DNA from 2 places in the Clostridium aquiflavi genome. Region 2 is predicted to be linked to the other one. Evidence: riboswitches for the same ligand, from Rfam matches in the RefSeq annotation. Region 2 holds a riboswitch; the other holds the start of a gene.
The links. A riboswitch is a leader RNA that binds a small molecule or an ion and turns the genes downstream of it on or off. The one in region 2 is predicted to bind thiamine pyrophosphate.

Region 1 (8,162 bases), on a different contig from region 2:
AAGACAATTAGTAGTTAAATTATAACTATCTAAATCATGATAATAAAGATCACCTGTTTCGTGAGCTTTTGATAAATGTTTGGGCATAGTAGATAAATTATGCCATTTATTAGATTCAGAAGCTATTCTTAATAACTTAGAACTAAAATTGTTTCCTACATTCGCATTATCTCTATCAGTTTCAACACCTATTTTTTCTATTGCTTTCATTAAATCTGACTTTATGTCTCTTACTCTTGTTCTTTCTCTTCTATATGATGAATATGCAAAAGCTATATTTTTATCCTCTTCACCTAAAGCTTTCTCAACCAAATTTTGAATTGCTTCTACTGTAATTTTTTCTTTTTTCGTATCTTCTATATAAGTAATCACCTTTTGTACAGTTTCCAAAACTTGGCTTTCTCTTAAAGTAACCCCAATTTCTAGCGCAGCACCTTTAATCGCTTGAGAAATCTTCTCTCCGTTAAACTCAACCGTTCTTCCATCTCTTTTTACAACATATAGCATTTTGCTTACCTCCACAACACAATATATAGTACTTTAATAATACTGTACTATTATACTTGATTAAATATGCGTTAGCAATACCGTTAATGTTTAGTTTTATTGGTGATATTTTTTAATTATTAGTGAATATATCTTTTTATCTCTATATTTGGTTAAATTTTAAGGTTGTTTTCAATTTGACTTCTTATAATTAACATTATACAAGAACTTATCACTATTGATAACTATATCACTATTGATATAGTTATCAATAGTGATATAATTAATAAATAGAATATATTACTAGGAGGAATTTTTAGTGGATAAAATTGCATTACTAACTGACAGTGCATCCGATATATGTACTGAGGACCTAAATAAATATAATATAAAATTATTACCTTTTAAAATTATCTTTTCTGATAAAGAATATGATGATAAATTGGAAATAACTTCTGATGTTCTTTATGAATTACTTCCTAGAGAAATTCCAAAAACATCATTACCAAGTATCGAAAGACTTAACAACACTCTTAATCAATTAATTGCTGAAGGATATACACATGCAATTATAGTAACATTATCAAGTGAATTTTCAGGAACATATAATTCAATGAGATTAGCATGTGAAAGCTTTGAAGGTATAGAAACCTTTGTATATGATTCAAAAAGTTTAAGTATGGCAGAAGGTGTAATAGTATTAGAAGCCGCAAAACTTATTGAAGAAGGAAAATCATTTGATGAGATAGTAAAGATAATTCCTAAACTAAGATCTAATATAGATATATATTTTACTATAGATACTTTAGAATATCTAAAAAAAGGTGGAAGAATAGGTAGAGTTGCTGGAACTATCGGGGACGTTCTTAACTTAAAGCCTGTTATAACAATAGATAACAATGGTTGCTTCCATACTTACTGTAAAGCTCGTGGTAAAAAGCAATCTGCATCAAAATTATTAAAAGTCGCTAAATCTTATACCGAGAATAATAAATGTAAATTCTGGGTTATGGATGGTAATGCACTGGATGATGCAAAAGCATTATGTGAAAATATTAAGAGTTTAAATAATGTAATAGAATGTAATTTAGGGTATAGTATAGGACCTGCACTTGGAGTTCATACTGGACCTGGTCTTTTTGGATTCATTGTTGAAAAGGTAGATTAATATGTCTGACTTTAATTTTTCTCATATAGATGATATAAAAAATGAAGAAAAAAGATTATACCAAGAATATAAGAGTAAAATTTCTGAATTAAAAAAAGTTAAGAAAGAAAAGGAAGCTGTAGGGCAAGTATTTACCAAAGGTCTTTTGCCTATATATGTTTTATATATATTATCATTAAATCCCACAAACGGAAATGAAATTTCAAATCAAATAGGTATAAGAACTAATAACAAATGGATTCCTAGTACTGGTGGAATATACCCCCTACTAAAAAAGTTAGAAAAAGAAGCTCTTATTGTTGGAATATGGGATGATCCCAATAAAAAATTTCAAAAAATATATCATTTAACTCCAAAAGGAAAAATAGAATATGAACATAAGAAAAAACTTCTAAAACCTAAAATCGAAGAATCCTTAGAAGTATTTAAAATAATTTATAATGACCTTTACTAATTTTGTGCCTTGTTTTAAAATAGTTTATATTTTAAAGCAAGGCACTTTTTAGTTAAACTATACTTTTACAGAGTGTTTATATCTATATAAGAACAGCTGGAAAGAGTAATTAAATTTAACATCACAAAATTCCTTAATTCTATTAATGTATATTTATTTAAATAATACTAAAAATACTATTAAAGGATGGTGTTAATTTATGAAAGGCTTTATTATTGATTCAACTTATAAAGAAGATATTGTAATAGATAAAAATAATATTAATTCTACAGTGCCATGTAATAATATTCCTAATAATTCATTAAATGGTTCTAAAATCCATTTAAATGATGTTTCATCAAGTTATATCACTCATTATAATAAAGACAATAAATATAACCCATATAACGTAGTTGACTACCTATAGTTATATGGGTAAAATAAATATATATTATAGTGCTAGGGGAGCCTTTGTGCTGAGATTTGATTTATTTCATAAACCCTCGGAACCTGATCCAGTTAATTCTGGCGTAGGAAAGTATAACCGCTTAATATATATTTATTATACTAATAAACACTAAAAGTCTTTTAGTATATTTTATTGTTCTATTTGAATAATAAAAATTTATATTTATTGGTTAACAATCTCCTAAGCACAATTAAGGAGGTTTTTTTTATGAATATTTTTAACGATTGGGCGAAACAAATTTCGAAATTGTACAGTCATTTGCCCGAAAATGTACAAACTATTATTTCTAATCCATTATCACTTATTACTTTATTAGGGTGTATTGCTATACTAGTTGTATTAGTAAAAGCAAAAAAAATTAAATTTACACCTCAATTAATTGCTAGAATCGGTATAGCCTTAGCATTGGCAACAATTCTAAAAATTCTTAGAATTTATCATTTTCCACAAGGCGGAAGTATAACCTTTGGTAGTATGGTTCCTATTTTGCTAATTGCATTTATGTATGGACCACAAGTTGGATTCCTAACTGGATTCCTTTATGGAATGATCACTTTAGTTATGGATCCTTATATTCTACATCCTGTTCAAGTATTATTTGATTATCCATTACCATTCCTATGTTTAGGTATCGCTGGATTTTTTCCAAATAAAAAGTATTTAGGCGTAACACTCGCAGTGTTAGGCAGGTTTATATGCCACTTTATATCTGGAGTTGCTTTCTTTGGATCTTTTGCACCTGAAGGAATGTCTCCAGCATTATATTCTCTATCAGTAAATGCTCCTATAATCGGAATAGAAGGAGTCATTTGTTTAGTTATAGTTGCTGCTCTTCCTATGGCAAGAATAATTTCAGTCGTATCAGATAATAATAGAGTAACAACATAGATTAAATATTATAACAATATATTTTTCATTTTTATAATAGGCTATGTTTTAGCAGAGTGTTGATATATGCATAAGCAAAGTGGACTGAGTAAATTAAATTCTGTAATATATAATACTAAATGTGATTAATAGATATAAAAAAATGTGGTGTTAAAAATTTAATTTTTAACACCACATTTTTTTATTCTACTGAGATTGCATTAACCGGACAACTTGTTTCTGCTTCTTTTGCAGAATCTTGGTATGCACTTGGTACCTCTTCAACTATAGAACCAGCTTTTCCATCGTCTTGCATATCAAAACATTCTGGACATATTGATGGGCATAAGCCACATCCTATACAAGTATCTTTATCTACTTTTGCTTTCAAAAAACTCACCCTTTCATTATAAAATTACATTTATAGTATTTCCATAAGAAAGATGAGTTATGTATATTAATATAAAGCTTCAAATATTAATGAATATAAATCATTATCTATAACGTAAGCTTCTGCTTTACCTTTTTCTAGAGCCTCTGTTAACTCTACATTTATAGGTAATTCACCTATTAAAGGTAATCCTAAATATTCTGCATGTTCATCAGAAGATTTTGTACTAAATACTCTTATCTTCTTATCGCAGTCTGGGCAAGTAATATATGCCATATTTTCAACTACGCCTCTAATTTTTATTCCTATCTTTTGAGCCATTATAACTAGCTTTTTAACAATCATTGATACCATGTCTTGTGGAGTTGATACTATTATTACCTCAGTAATAGGGAATTCTTGCATTACTGTAAGAGCTATATCACCAGTTCCTGGTGGCATATCTATAAGTAAATAATCTAATTCTTCCCAATTAGTTTCCATAAACATTTGCTTTAATACTCCTGTAATTACAGGTCCTCTCCATATAACTGGATCTTCTTCAACTGCTGTTAAAAGATTCATAGATATAACTTTTATTCCTGAATCAGTAATTACAGGTTCAAACTTTACCATATCATTTTCTAATGGAATTATCTTTCCTCTTTTTTCATTAATGCCAAAAAATCTAGGCATAGATGGTCCTGTTATATCTGCATCTAAAACTCCTACTTTATATCCTTTTTTAGCTAAAGTAGTTGCCATTATTCCTGTAACGGTAGACTTTCCTACTCCACCTTTTCCACTAATAACGCCTATTACATTTTTAATTTTTCCATATGTAGGTATGATTTTAGGTATAGAATTTTCACATCCTTGACCTTTTGATCCACATGAATCTTTACTTGGACAATTGTCACAGCTTCCCATTATTTGTTCCTCCTCTTACCACTCATTTGGCATTTTATTCACTTCTCCAATATCGATATCCCAATTTCTAAAATTATATTCTGCTGATATATAATAAGTATTGAAAACTTTATCCTTTTTATTATCAACGGTAATCATAGTTTTAAAAATGGTACTATTATATCCTCTGTTTTTAACTTTAATTATTGTATCAAATTCATTAGAATTGTTTTTAACAAGTTTAGCATTTGGAATGACTTTATCAATATTTTTTTCAAATTGTTTCAAATCTGTTGAAAGTATGTATTTTAAACAATCAATATCACCACTTATATCTATTCCTACTTTATTAGAAGCATCTATTTTAGATTTTTCAGATTCCAATACTGCTAAAATAGTTTGATAATATACATATTCAAAATTTCTTGGTTTTCTTACAAAAGATAAGTTTTGTATTATTGTATCATCTAAACGGTTTGAAATTGAAAAACATTCTTCATCATTAAAGAAATTTCCTTTTCCTCTTTCATCAGCACCAACTATATAGTCATACTTTTTAACCTCATCTCCCATGCAAATTTCAAAATAATAATCTGCATCTAATGAGCTTCGTTCAGATACTTTTTTACCATTTGACAATAATTTGTACATATCATTTATTGCATTAGGCTCAGTAATTATAAATCTAAATCCAGTATCTCTAGCACTTTGAATTACAATTTTATCCACTTTGCTTTGATTTACATATTCGAAATTATTGTTTTTAATCCCTAGTGTGATGGCTAATTTATCGTAAGTACTGCATCCAACCAAAATAGAAGTAATAGTAATTAGAGTTAGAAGCAATATAAAAATTTTTTTCTTAAACAACTTATTTCTTCGCTCCCTTAAAAAATTTATGAAAATTAAAAATAGCTAATCCAAGAATTAATGTAAATACAGCTATAAATTGAGATGTTGATAATAACCCAACATTCCCCCTTGGATCATTTCTAAAAAATTCTACCATAAATCTTCCTATACTATATATTATCAAGTACATAGAAACTACTTTACCTGATTTCTTTTCTTTTTTAGAATAATATAACAAGAAAAATCCTAGTAAAAAATCAAAAATTGATGAGTAAATTTGAGTTGGATGTACATGAATACCTGCTGGTGCAAGTGAATTTATTGGAAACTCTACCCCTATTGGAAGATTAGTTTCTTTTCCATAACAGCATCCAGCTAAAAAACATCCTATACGTCCAAATCCTTGTGCAATAGCTAACCCTGGTGCAACTAAATCTAAAATCTTAAGTACTTTCCAGTTCTTACTTTTACAATATAAATATATTGTTAATGCACCCAGTATTAATGCTCCATACACAACAAATCCATAACCAAAATTCAACAATATACTTGGATCTTCTAATATACTTTTAAATTCAGTTACAATAAAAAGTAGTTTACCCCCTACTACTCCTCCGATTACAGTTAAAATAATTAGATTTAATAAGGAATCTTCATCATATCCTTTTTCTCTTCCTTTTTTTAAAAGCAAAGATGCTGCCACAAGTATTCCTATAGCAATCATTAAACCGTAACTTTTTATTTCTAGACCAAACGCCTTAAATAAAATTATTTTCATGCGTATCTCCTTAAAATATTTAAGTATCATAGATGAATTCTTAATCCCTCCATGATACTTAAATTATAATACTTATACATATTAATATCAAATTTTATTAACTTTGTATGTTTATCCTAGATATTATAGTATTAAAAACAGTTTTTACATTTTCCTTATAATCGTCTTCTTTTACATTAAATAAAACTTTTATAATTTTACCATCATTACTATTTAAATAATAACAACTATTTTCAAATGTATAACCCTTTTTTACTTTAGTTTTATATTGAGATAAAACTCCTGATGTTTCTTCTAATTTAAAAGGCATTATTTGCTCATTTTTATATGATAAAGGTAAATTTTTCAAGTCACTTTCTGCAAAATTCCCAAGATCAATTTGAGTATTTATAACCTCTAAGTATCCAGTGATTTTATCATTTTTATCTTTAAAATTTGCCTTATAACTAATATACTGTCCTTGGCTTTCCTTTTCCGATACGCTCCATTCACTTGGTAATGAAAATATATATCTTCCCTCATCAAAATTATAATCCTTAAATTCGTTTATCCCATTTTCTACAAGAGCAACTTCTGTAAATGTTTCTTTAAAAAACGATTGTGTTACACCTAACACTATCATTAATGAAAGTAAAATGGACAATATTAGTATTTGCTTTTTATTCATATTGCCTCTTCTACTTCATAGGAACTACAACTGTTGAGTTTTGGAAATCATAGAACATAAGCCAATAGCCAGAGCTTCTAGTATCGTTATGTGCCCATGTAACATATCCTGTTTTGCCCTCATATGGTTGTTCTGAAAGATCTTTACTTCCTGGTATTGCATAAACAATATGAGTCAATTCTCCTACAGAATTACACTTATATCCTAATAGAAAATACTTAGTTTTACTTATATAAGGATAATAATTTAACATCGGATAATATACTAATGTATATTTGTTGTAATCTGATATATTAAATAAATCATCAATTCTATTTATAGGTACCTTATACCATTTACAATTTTTAATACCATCTAATCCTTCATGATATTCTTCAAATCCTTGTGCAATTTTTTCAAAGTATTCACCAATTTTGCCTTTTATATTAAAGCTATTTGATGACTCCATCTTTAACTTTTCAATATCTTTTTCATATTGTTCAAAATCAGCACCATCAATTCTAGTATTTTCTTCTATTCTTCTGTGATTTACTGTCTTTGTACAATAAGATTCGTCATTTAACTCATCAATAATTTTTTTGCATTTTTCAGTTTCGCTAAAATTATATTTATCTTTCTTTGTTTTCTCTTCTTCATTCTTCTTTTCTTTTTTATATTCTTTTTTATGTTCTTCTTTTACTACTTCACACTTATCCTTGCATTTTTCTTCACACTTTTCTTCACATTTCTTTTCACATTTTTCTTCACAGACATCTTCACATTTCTTTTCGCATTTTTCTTCACAGACATCTTCGCATTTCTTTTCGCATTTTTCTTTGTATTTCTTTTCGCACTTATCTTCACAGGCATCTTCACATTTTTCTTTGTACTTCTTATTTTTATTGCGATTATCATCTTCGTTGCATTCAAAATCCATATCTATATTTATCTTATCAGAATTGTTTATAGACTCTTTCTTTTCACTACCTTTATCTTTCATATTTGGGGTAGTATCTGATTTTATAGACACTTTACTTCCAGTATCTTCTGGTTTTATAATTGTTTTACTTCTAGTATCATTGGTGGTTATTTTCTCTGAAGCATCATCTTCTTTTACAACTTTAAGCTTTTTCCAATTTTCTTTTGGTTCTTCTCCATTGATGAAGCCATACATCATAAAGGCA
Region 2 (8,162 bases):
AAACTATAAAAATGGTGATATAGTTAAACAAATCATGAATTTAACTAATGGAAAAGGTGTTGATCGTGTCATTATGGCAGGCGGTGGCCCTGAAACATTAGGACAAGCTATATCTATGCTTAAACCTGGTGGAGTAGTTTCAAATGTTAACTATCATGGAAGTGGAGATACTTTACCAATACCACGTGTTGATTGTGGATGTGGAATGGCTCATAAGACTATAAGAGGAGGTCTTTGCCCAGGCGGACGTCTTAGAGCAGAAATGTTAAGAGATCTAGTAATATATAATCGTGTTGATTTAAGTAAATTAGTTACACATGTATATAATGGTTTTGAACATATAGAAGATGCTCTTTTATTAATGAAGGACAAGCCAAAAGACTTTATTAAAGCAGTAGTTATATTATAAATAGATTACTATTAAAATATTACTGGAGATTTTAATTTTCGGTAATATTTTTTTATTTAGAAAATTAGTATTATTACTTAAATTAAGTGTGTTATTTATACTAGTAATTAATATATTAAAATTATGATAATATTTTTTAATGACTTTTTATGGAGGATAAACATGTCTGATTTAAATAATAGTGAATTATTACTATTATCTAATTTAATATATCTTAAATTAAATGTATTTAATGAAAATACTGTTGGTAAACTTGTTAAATCTATGTTATATAAGAATAACTTAAATAAAGCAATTTTAACTAGACGTGAATGCAAAGAAGTTGTAAAGAAGAGTGAATGGTTAGTAGTTTTAAAGCAAATACAAGAAAATGATAAACTAAATAACTTAAAGATCGAAAATATAGAAGTTGATAATACTGGAGTGAAAGCTGCTTGCTTTGTTGATAAGCATGATAATCATGTTTTTGTTGTATTTAGGGGCACTAAGACTATAGAAGAGTGGAGTGATAATGGTGAAGGAGCTTATATGTCTGATACACCCGAACAAATAAGAGCATTAAATTATATAAATAATCTTAAATATAAAAACATTACAGTAACAGGTCATTCAAAAGGTGGTAATAAAGCTAAATATGTTGCACTTTTATCGGATAAAGTAAATAGATGCATATCTTTTGATGGACAAGGTTTTTCAAATGAATTTATCAACAGATATTATAATGAAATAAATGCCAATAAAGATAAAGTGTTATCTATTAGCGCTAAGTATGATTATGTAAATTGTCTTCTTAATTCTGTAAATGAAGAGAAAATATATATAAATACATCCTTTCAAAAAAATCCATTATATTATCATAAAGCTAATATAATGTTGGATGGTAATGGTCATCTTAGAAAAAAGACTAATGAATGCTCATTTGTAAAAATAATATATAACTTTTCCACATCACTAATATCTGAATTGCCAGAACCACATAAAAGTTTTGCTATAAATAGTTTAACTGACATTATTGAACTTATTTTATGTGATAAAGATTTAGACAGTAGTATATTACAAATTGCAAAAGGAATGTTGGTATTATTAGGATATACTAAACACTATAATTTAAAAGCAGAGATAAATTTAGCATACAATTTACTTCAGAGCTTAAGTATACCTCTTGTATTTTGGAATGATTTTATCAGAAGTGAAGAAAGTAAGTCTACATTAATATTAAATGATACATTATCAAAATTTAAAGCTTCTCAAGAAAATATAATCTTTAAACTTAAAAGTTTAGGAACAGAGGGTGAACAAATAGCAGTTGTTATTGATAATGCTACTGATAATTTAATATATGATTTTAAAAATTCTCATTAATGAGAAAAAACCATATTGTTCAATTATTAATATGGTTTTTGTTATTAAAGAAGACATTATTCATTATATGTTATATAATGATATAGATATTACAAAATATTATTAGATAAACTTAATATTAGGGGAGCTTACGCAAGTAGGCTGAGAGGAAGTTAAATGCAACTTCGACCCTTAACCTGATTTGGATAATGCCAACGTAGGGAATACACATTAAATGTTTTTAATGGGATATATCTTTATTGGTATATCCCATATTTTATTTTTAGGAGGAATTTGTTATGAACAAGAAAAAAACTTTATTAAACAATGGCTTATTATGGTTTGGAGCCTCTGTATCCATTGCAGAAATACTAACAGGTGGTTTAATAGCCCCACTTGGCCTAAAAAAAGGTATTTTAGCAATACTTTTAGGACATCTTATAGGATGTACACTTTTATATTTTGCAGGACTTATAGGAACTAATAGTGGTTTATCTTCAATGGAATCATCTAGAATATCTTTTGGGAAACATGGTTCTTATATTTTTTCTTCATTAAATATTTTACAGTTAGTTGGATGGACAGCTATAATGATTATTGGTGCAGCAAATGTATTAAATGCAGTATCTAATAGTTTATTTGGATTTGAAAATAAAGCATTATGGTGTATTTTAATAGGAATATTAATTATTATATGGATATTAATAGGCTTTGAAAATCTTGGCAATCTAAATGTTATTGCTGTTGGTGGACTTTTTATTTTAACACTTATTCTTGGAATAGTTATTTTTAAAGGAACAAGTATTGAATTATATGATAATAGTTTAAGTTTTGGAATGGCAGTTGAATTATCAGTTGCAATGCCACTTTCATGGTTACCACTTATAGCTGATTACACTAGAAATACAAAAGATAGTAAATTAATAACACCTATAAGTGTTTTAAGCTATTTTTTTGGTAGTGTGTGGATGTATATAATAGGTCTAGGTGGAAGCTTATATGCAGGAACTTCAGATATTGCACAAATTCTTATGCAAGCGGGACTTGGAATTATAGCTATGATAATCGTTCTAATGTCAACTGTGACAACAACCTTTTTAGATGTTTATTCAGCAGGTGTTAGTTGTACAAACATAAGTGAAAAAATCAGCACAAAGCATATATCTGTTATTGTTTGTATAATTGGAATATTAATTGCTATGTTTACTCCAATAGAGCAGTTTGAAAACTTTTTATATTTAATAGGTTCTGTATTTGCACCAATGATAGCAATAGTTATAACAGATTACTTTATACTAAAAAACAGAGAATTAAATTCAAAACTTAATGTGTTAAATTTAATTATATGGATAATTGGTTTTATTATTTATAGAATGTTTATGCAAATAAATATAGTAGTAGGAAATACCTTACCAGTTATGATAATAATAAGTTTTATATGTATAGTTGTAAATATATTAAAAGAAAAGTTACATAGATTTAACGTTAAATAATTATATAATACGAAAACAAATAGGGTAGGGTAAAAAATACTTTACCTTATTTGTTTTTTATGTAAAATTATAATAAATAATATACAAAGTTTTATACTTATATTAGAAATATGATAATATAAGTATAAAAATAAAACTTTATAGAAAAATGAGGAAACAACATGTCTATTTTAAATAAGTTATTAGAACCTAAGTTATTAAGCTGCCTAGAGAATGATATAAATATTGAAGATGAACTAATTAATAAGAAAGATCTTTCAAATAATCTGATTCAGGATTGTAAATTAGATTATACAAATGAAGAAAGAGTAGAAATAAACGGATGTAGGTTTGTAAATGTTATATTTAATGAATGTTCTTTTAGAAATATAAGTTTGCTAGACGTTATATTTGAAAATTGTGATCTATCTAATATAGATTTTTCTGATGGAAGCATACACAGAGTGGAATTTAAAAATTGCAAATTAACAGGAAGTAATTTTGGTGGATCTAATATGCAAAATGTACTTTTTAAAGAATGTTTATGTAAGTATTCGAATTTTTCATATTCAAAGATGAAATTAATAAATTTTGATGAATGTAATATGGAAAGTGGAATTTTCTTAGAATGTAATTTTAACAAAGTAGCTTTTAATAGTTCTAATTTAATATTCGGTGAATTTACCAATACCCTTCTAAAAGGAATAGATTTTACTAATAGTGATATATCATCAATTATATTGACGGGAAAAGAGCTAAAGAATGTTATAGTATCACCTCTTCAAGCTTTAGAATTATCTACAATACTTGGAATTATCATTAAGTAGAACTAAAAAATATATGTATATTAGAAAGTATTTCTATTATATTCAATATTTGTAAGGAGAATTATAATGAGAGAATTTAAAATTGGAATATACAGACACTTTAAAGGAAAAGAATATGAAGTTATTGATATGGCAATTCATAGTGAGACAAGGGAAAAGTTCGTAGTATATAAAGCGCTATATGGAGATTTTAAAACTTTTATTAGGCCTTATGATATGTTTATGAGCAAAGTTGATAAAGAAAAATATCCAGATATAAAACAAAAATATAGATTTGAATATATACATGACTAAAACAGTGGTTAATTATAGCTATATATTAAATTCATGATATATTGTATAATTGAAGTTAGACAAATTTTGAATTAAATTAACAATATTAATACTATAATAAGATATTTATAAATATTATTTAATTAAGGAGCTGATTTTTTAATGAGCAAAGTTATTGTTATTGGAGCAGGCCCAGCAGGAATGATGGCTGCAATAACAGCTGCAAAAGAACATAAAGTAACGTTATTAGATGGTAATGAAAGACTAGGAAAAAAGCTGTTTATTACTGGTAAGGGTAGATGTAATGTTACAAATGCTAAGGATATTTCTGAATTTTTTGATTACATACCTGGTAACCCGCATTTTTTATATAGTGCATTATATACATTTACTAATGAAGATACTATGAATTTCTTTTCTAATGAAGGAATTAAATTAAAAGTAGAACGTGGAGATAGAGTATTTCCTGAATCTGATAAATCTTCTGATATAATTAGGGGTTTATCAAATGCATTAAGTAGAACAGATGTTAAAATAAAATTAAATTCAAAGGTTACTGATATAAAATATAAGGATAACAACATAACTGGTATTGAAATAAATAATGACGAGATTTTAAAAGCAGATCATTATATTATAGCAACTGGTGGAGCTTCTTATCCTCTTACTGGTTCAAGAGGTGAAGGACAAGAATTTTCTAAAAAATTAGGACATAAAGTAATTCCATTAAAGCCAGCACTTGTACCTATGGTTGTAAAAGATGCAAAAACTAAAGAGCTTATGGGATTATCATTAAAAAATGTAGAAGTTACAATAAAAGAAAATGATAAGAAAGTTGTATATAAAAATTTTGGTGAAATGTTATTTACACATTTTGGTGTATCAGGTCCACTTATTTTAAGTGGAAGTAGATTTATAGAGAATAACAAAAACTATAAATTACATATAGATCTTAAACCATCATTAAACTTAGGTGAATTAGATAAAAGAATACAAAGAGATTTTAATAAATACTTAAATAAAGATTTTAAAAATTCATTAAATGAATTATTACCACAAAAACTAATTCCAATGATAATAGAAATGTCTAATATACCTGAAGAAAAGAAAGTTAATGAAATCACCAAAGAAGAAAGAAGAAATTTAGTTAACCTTCTTAAAGATTTTTCATTCGATCTAAATGGGCTAAGACCACTTGCTGAAGGAATTGTAACAAAAGGCGGAATAGATGTTAAAGAAATTGATCCATCTACTATGAGATCTAAGATTATAGATAATCTTTCTTTTTGTGGTGAAGTTATGGATGTAGATGCTTTTACTGGTGGTTATAATGTACAAATTGCATTTGCAACTGGAGTAATTGCTGGAAGTCATATTGAATAAGAACTAAATATCTTCTTGTTTGAAGTAATAAAAAATTATATAATCTTATTAAAGGTTTTTAAACTAATTTAAGATTTTTAGAAAAGAGGAGTAAGTTTTGAAAATAGCAGTAGCAATAGATGGTCCAGCAGGTGCTGGAAAAAGTACAATAGCAAAATTAGTAGGTAAAGAGTTTAATCTTATGTATATAAATACTGGTGCTATGTATAGAGCTGTAGCATTAAAATGTAAAGAAAATAATATATCTGAAAATAATATAGAAAAGATATGTTCATTAATAGATACTATGGAAATGCATTTTGAAGATGATGATTTAATTTTGAATAATGAAAATATTCAAGATAAAATAACTCTACCAGAAATAAGTAGTATAGTATCATCTTATGCATCTATATCTGAAGTAAGAAGTAAATTGGTTAAACTTCAAAGATACATGTCAAGTAAATTTGATGTTATAATGGACGGAAGGGATATTGGCACAGTTGTACTTAAAGATGCTAATTTTAAATTTTTCTTAACTGCTACACCTGAAGAAAGAGCAAATAGAAGATTTAAAGAACTTAAGAATAGAAATATTGAATGTTCATATGATAATATCTTAAAGGATATTATAGATAGAGATTACAAAGATACTCATAGAGAAATAGACCCATTAAGAAAAGCTGATGATGCTATTGAAATAGACACTACTGGTTTAAATATATCTGAGGTCACAGAAAAAATTAATTCTTATATCAGAAAGTCAATTTAAAATATTTAAAGCTTTAGGAGAATACACTAATGAGAGAAGTAATTTTAGCACAAAATGCTGGTTTTTGTTTTGGAGTAAAAAGAGCAGTTGATGAAGCTATAAAAATACAAAAACAAGAGGGCAGAAGAATATATACTTTAGGTCCATTGATACATAATAATGATGTTGTAAAATTTTTAGAAAAGAATAATATCTATTCTATAAACTTAGAAAATATAGATACTTTAAATAAAGATGATGTTATTGTTATAAGATCTCATGGAGTATCAGAAGAAATACTAAAACTTTTGCAAGAAAATAAGTTAAACGTTAAGGATGCTACTTGTCCGTTTGTAACTAAGATACAAAAAAAGGTAAATAAATATTATAAATTAGGATATAATATAGTAATACTTGGTGACGCTAACCATCCAGAAGTAATAGGAATTAATGGTTGGTGCAATAATAAAGCTATAATTTCTAAAAATGGTAAAATTGAAGGGGATGTACCTGCTAAGGTATGTGTAGTATCACAAACAACAGAAAAAGCAGCTAATTGGGAAACTTTAATCAAAAATATTTCTGCACAGGCTAAAGAAGTTTTAGCTTTTAACACCATATGTGCAGCTACAGATGTGAGACAAAGAAGTACTAATAAATTATCAAAAGAAGTAGAAACTATGGTCGTAATCGGTGGGAAAAATAGCTCTAATACAACTAAGCTATATCAAATTGCTAAACAAAATTGTGATAATACTATACACATAGAAAATGTTAATGAGTTACCTAAAGATTTTATAAATAATAATATAAATAAAGTAGGAATTACAGCTGGTGCGTCTACACCAGATTGGATTATTAAGGAGGTAATTGGAATTATGAGTAATACAGAAAATATTAAAAACGATGATCAATTATCATTAATGAATCAACTTGATAGAAAGTTTGTGATTGGTGATGAGGTAGAAGGAGAAATACTTTTAAAAACAAGAGACACTATTATAGTTTCACTTGTAGGATATAAAATAGATGGGGTTATTCCTTTCAATGAATTAACTTCAAATGAAGATATTGAGAGTATGGTAGAAAGTCTTAATATAGGTGATAGTATAAAATCTAAAGTTATAAAATTACAAAATTCTGATGGATATGTTGTTTTATCAAGACTTGAATATGAAAAAGAAGAGGCCTATAAAGAACTTGATATATTATTTAATGAAAGCAAAACTTTTGAAGTTAAAATTAAAGAGGCTTCAGAAAATGGACTAGTTGCTTATTATAAAGGAATAAGAATATTTATTCCAGCTTCTCAAATAGATGTTAGATTTACTAAAGATAAATCTAAATATATTAATCAAGTATTAGAAGTTAAATTAATTGATTATTCTGCTGAAGAACATAAAAAAGTTATTGCATCTAGAAGAGTTTTATTAGAAGTTCTTAAGGAAACAGAAGAAGAGAAAATTTGGGAAAGTTTAAATGTTGGGGATGTAATTAAAGCTGAAGTTAAGAGATTTACTAATTTTGGTGCATTTTTAGATGTTAATGGAATAGATGGGTTATTACATTTATCTCAAATTTCATGGAATCATGTTAAAAATATAGAAGATATATTGAAAAAAGGTGAAATGCTTGAAGTTAAGATTATAGCTATAGATAAAGAAAATAAGAAATTATCTTTAAGTAGAAAAGAGTTACTTCCAAAACCATGGGAAAATGTAAAAGAA

Region 1: linked by a shared signal. The riboswitch ahead of thiT (energy-coupled thiamine transporter ThiT) and the one ahead of cytX (putative hydroxymethylpyrimidine transporter CytX) in region 2 are both predicted to bind thiamine pyrophosphate.

The regions. Positions count from the first base shown of each region.
Region 1 is NZ_JAVJAN010000006.1:90,324-98,485, reverse strand. Features, by position in the region: gene RGC78_RS03345 (anaerobic ribonucleoside triphosphate reductase) at 1-507, opposite strand, end outside; gene RGC78_RS03340 (DegV family protein) at 806-1,654, shown strand; gene RGC78_RS03335 (PadR family transcriptional regulator) at 1,656-2,108, shown strand; gene RGC78_RS03330 (hypothetical protein) at 2,308-2,514, shown strand; TPP riboswitch at 2,539-2,641, shown strand; gene thiT (energy-coupled thiamine transporter ThiT) at 2,764-3,444, shown strand; gene RGC78_RS03320 (ferredoxin) at 3,626-3,814, opposite strand; gene RGC78_RS03315 (Mrp/NBP35 family ATP-binding protein) at 3,881-4,723, opposite strand; gene RGC78_RS03310 (YhfM domain-containing protein) at 4,739-5,572, opposite strand; gene RGC78_RS03305 (prolipoprotein diacylglyceryl transferase) at 5,574-6,332, opposite strand; gene RGC78_RS03300 (hypothetical protein) at 6,430-6,999, opposite strand; gene RGC78_RS03295 (DUF7922 domain-containing protein) at 7,010-8,162, opposite strand, start outside.
Region 2 is NZ_JAVJAN010000024.1:2,835-10,996, reverse strand. Features, by position in the region: gene RGC78_RS09860 (NAD(P)-dependent alcohol dehydrogenase) at 1-409, shown strand, start outside; gene RGC78_RS09855 (Mbeg1-like protein) at 572-1,771, shown strand; TPP riboswitch at 1,882-1,992, shown strand; gene cytX (putative hydroxymethylpyrimidine transporter CytX) at 2,050-3,243, shown strand; gene RGC78_RS09845 (pentapeptide repeat-containing protein) at 3,405-4,049, shown strand; gene RGC78_RS09840 (DUF1653 domain-containing protein) at 4,116-4,343, shown strand; gene RGC78_RS09835 (BaiN/RdsA family NAD(P)/FAD-dependent oxidoreductase) at 4,485-5,705, shown strand; gene cmk ((d)CMP kinase) at 5,803-6,456, shown strand; gene RGC78_RS09825 (bifunctional 4-hydroxy-3-methylbut-2-enyl diphosphate reductase/30S ribosomal protein S1) at 6,486-8,162, shown strand, end outside.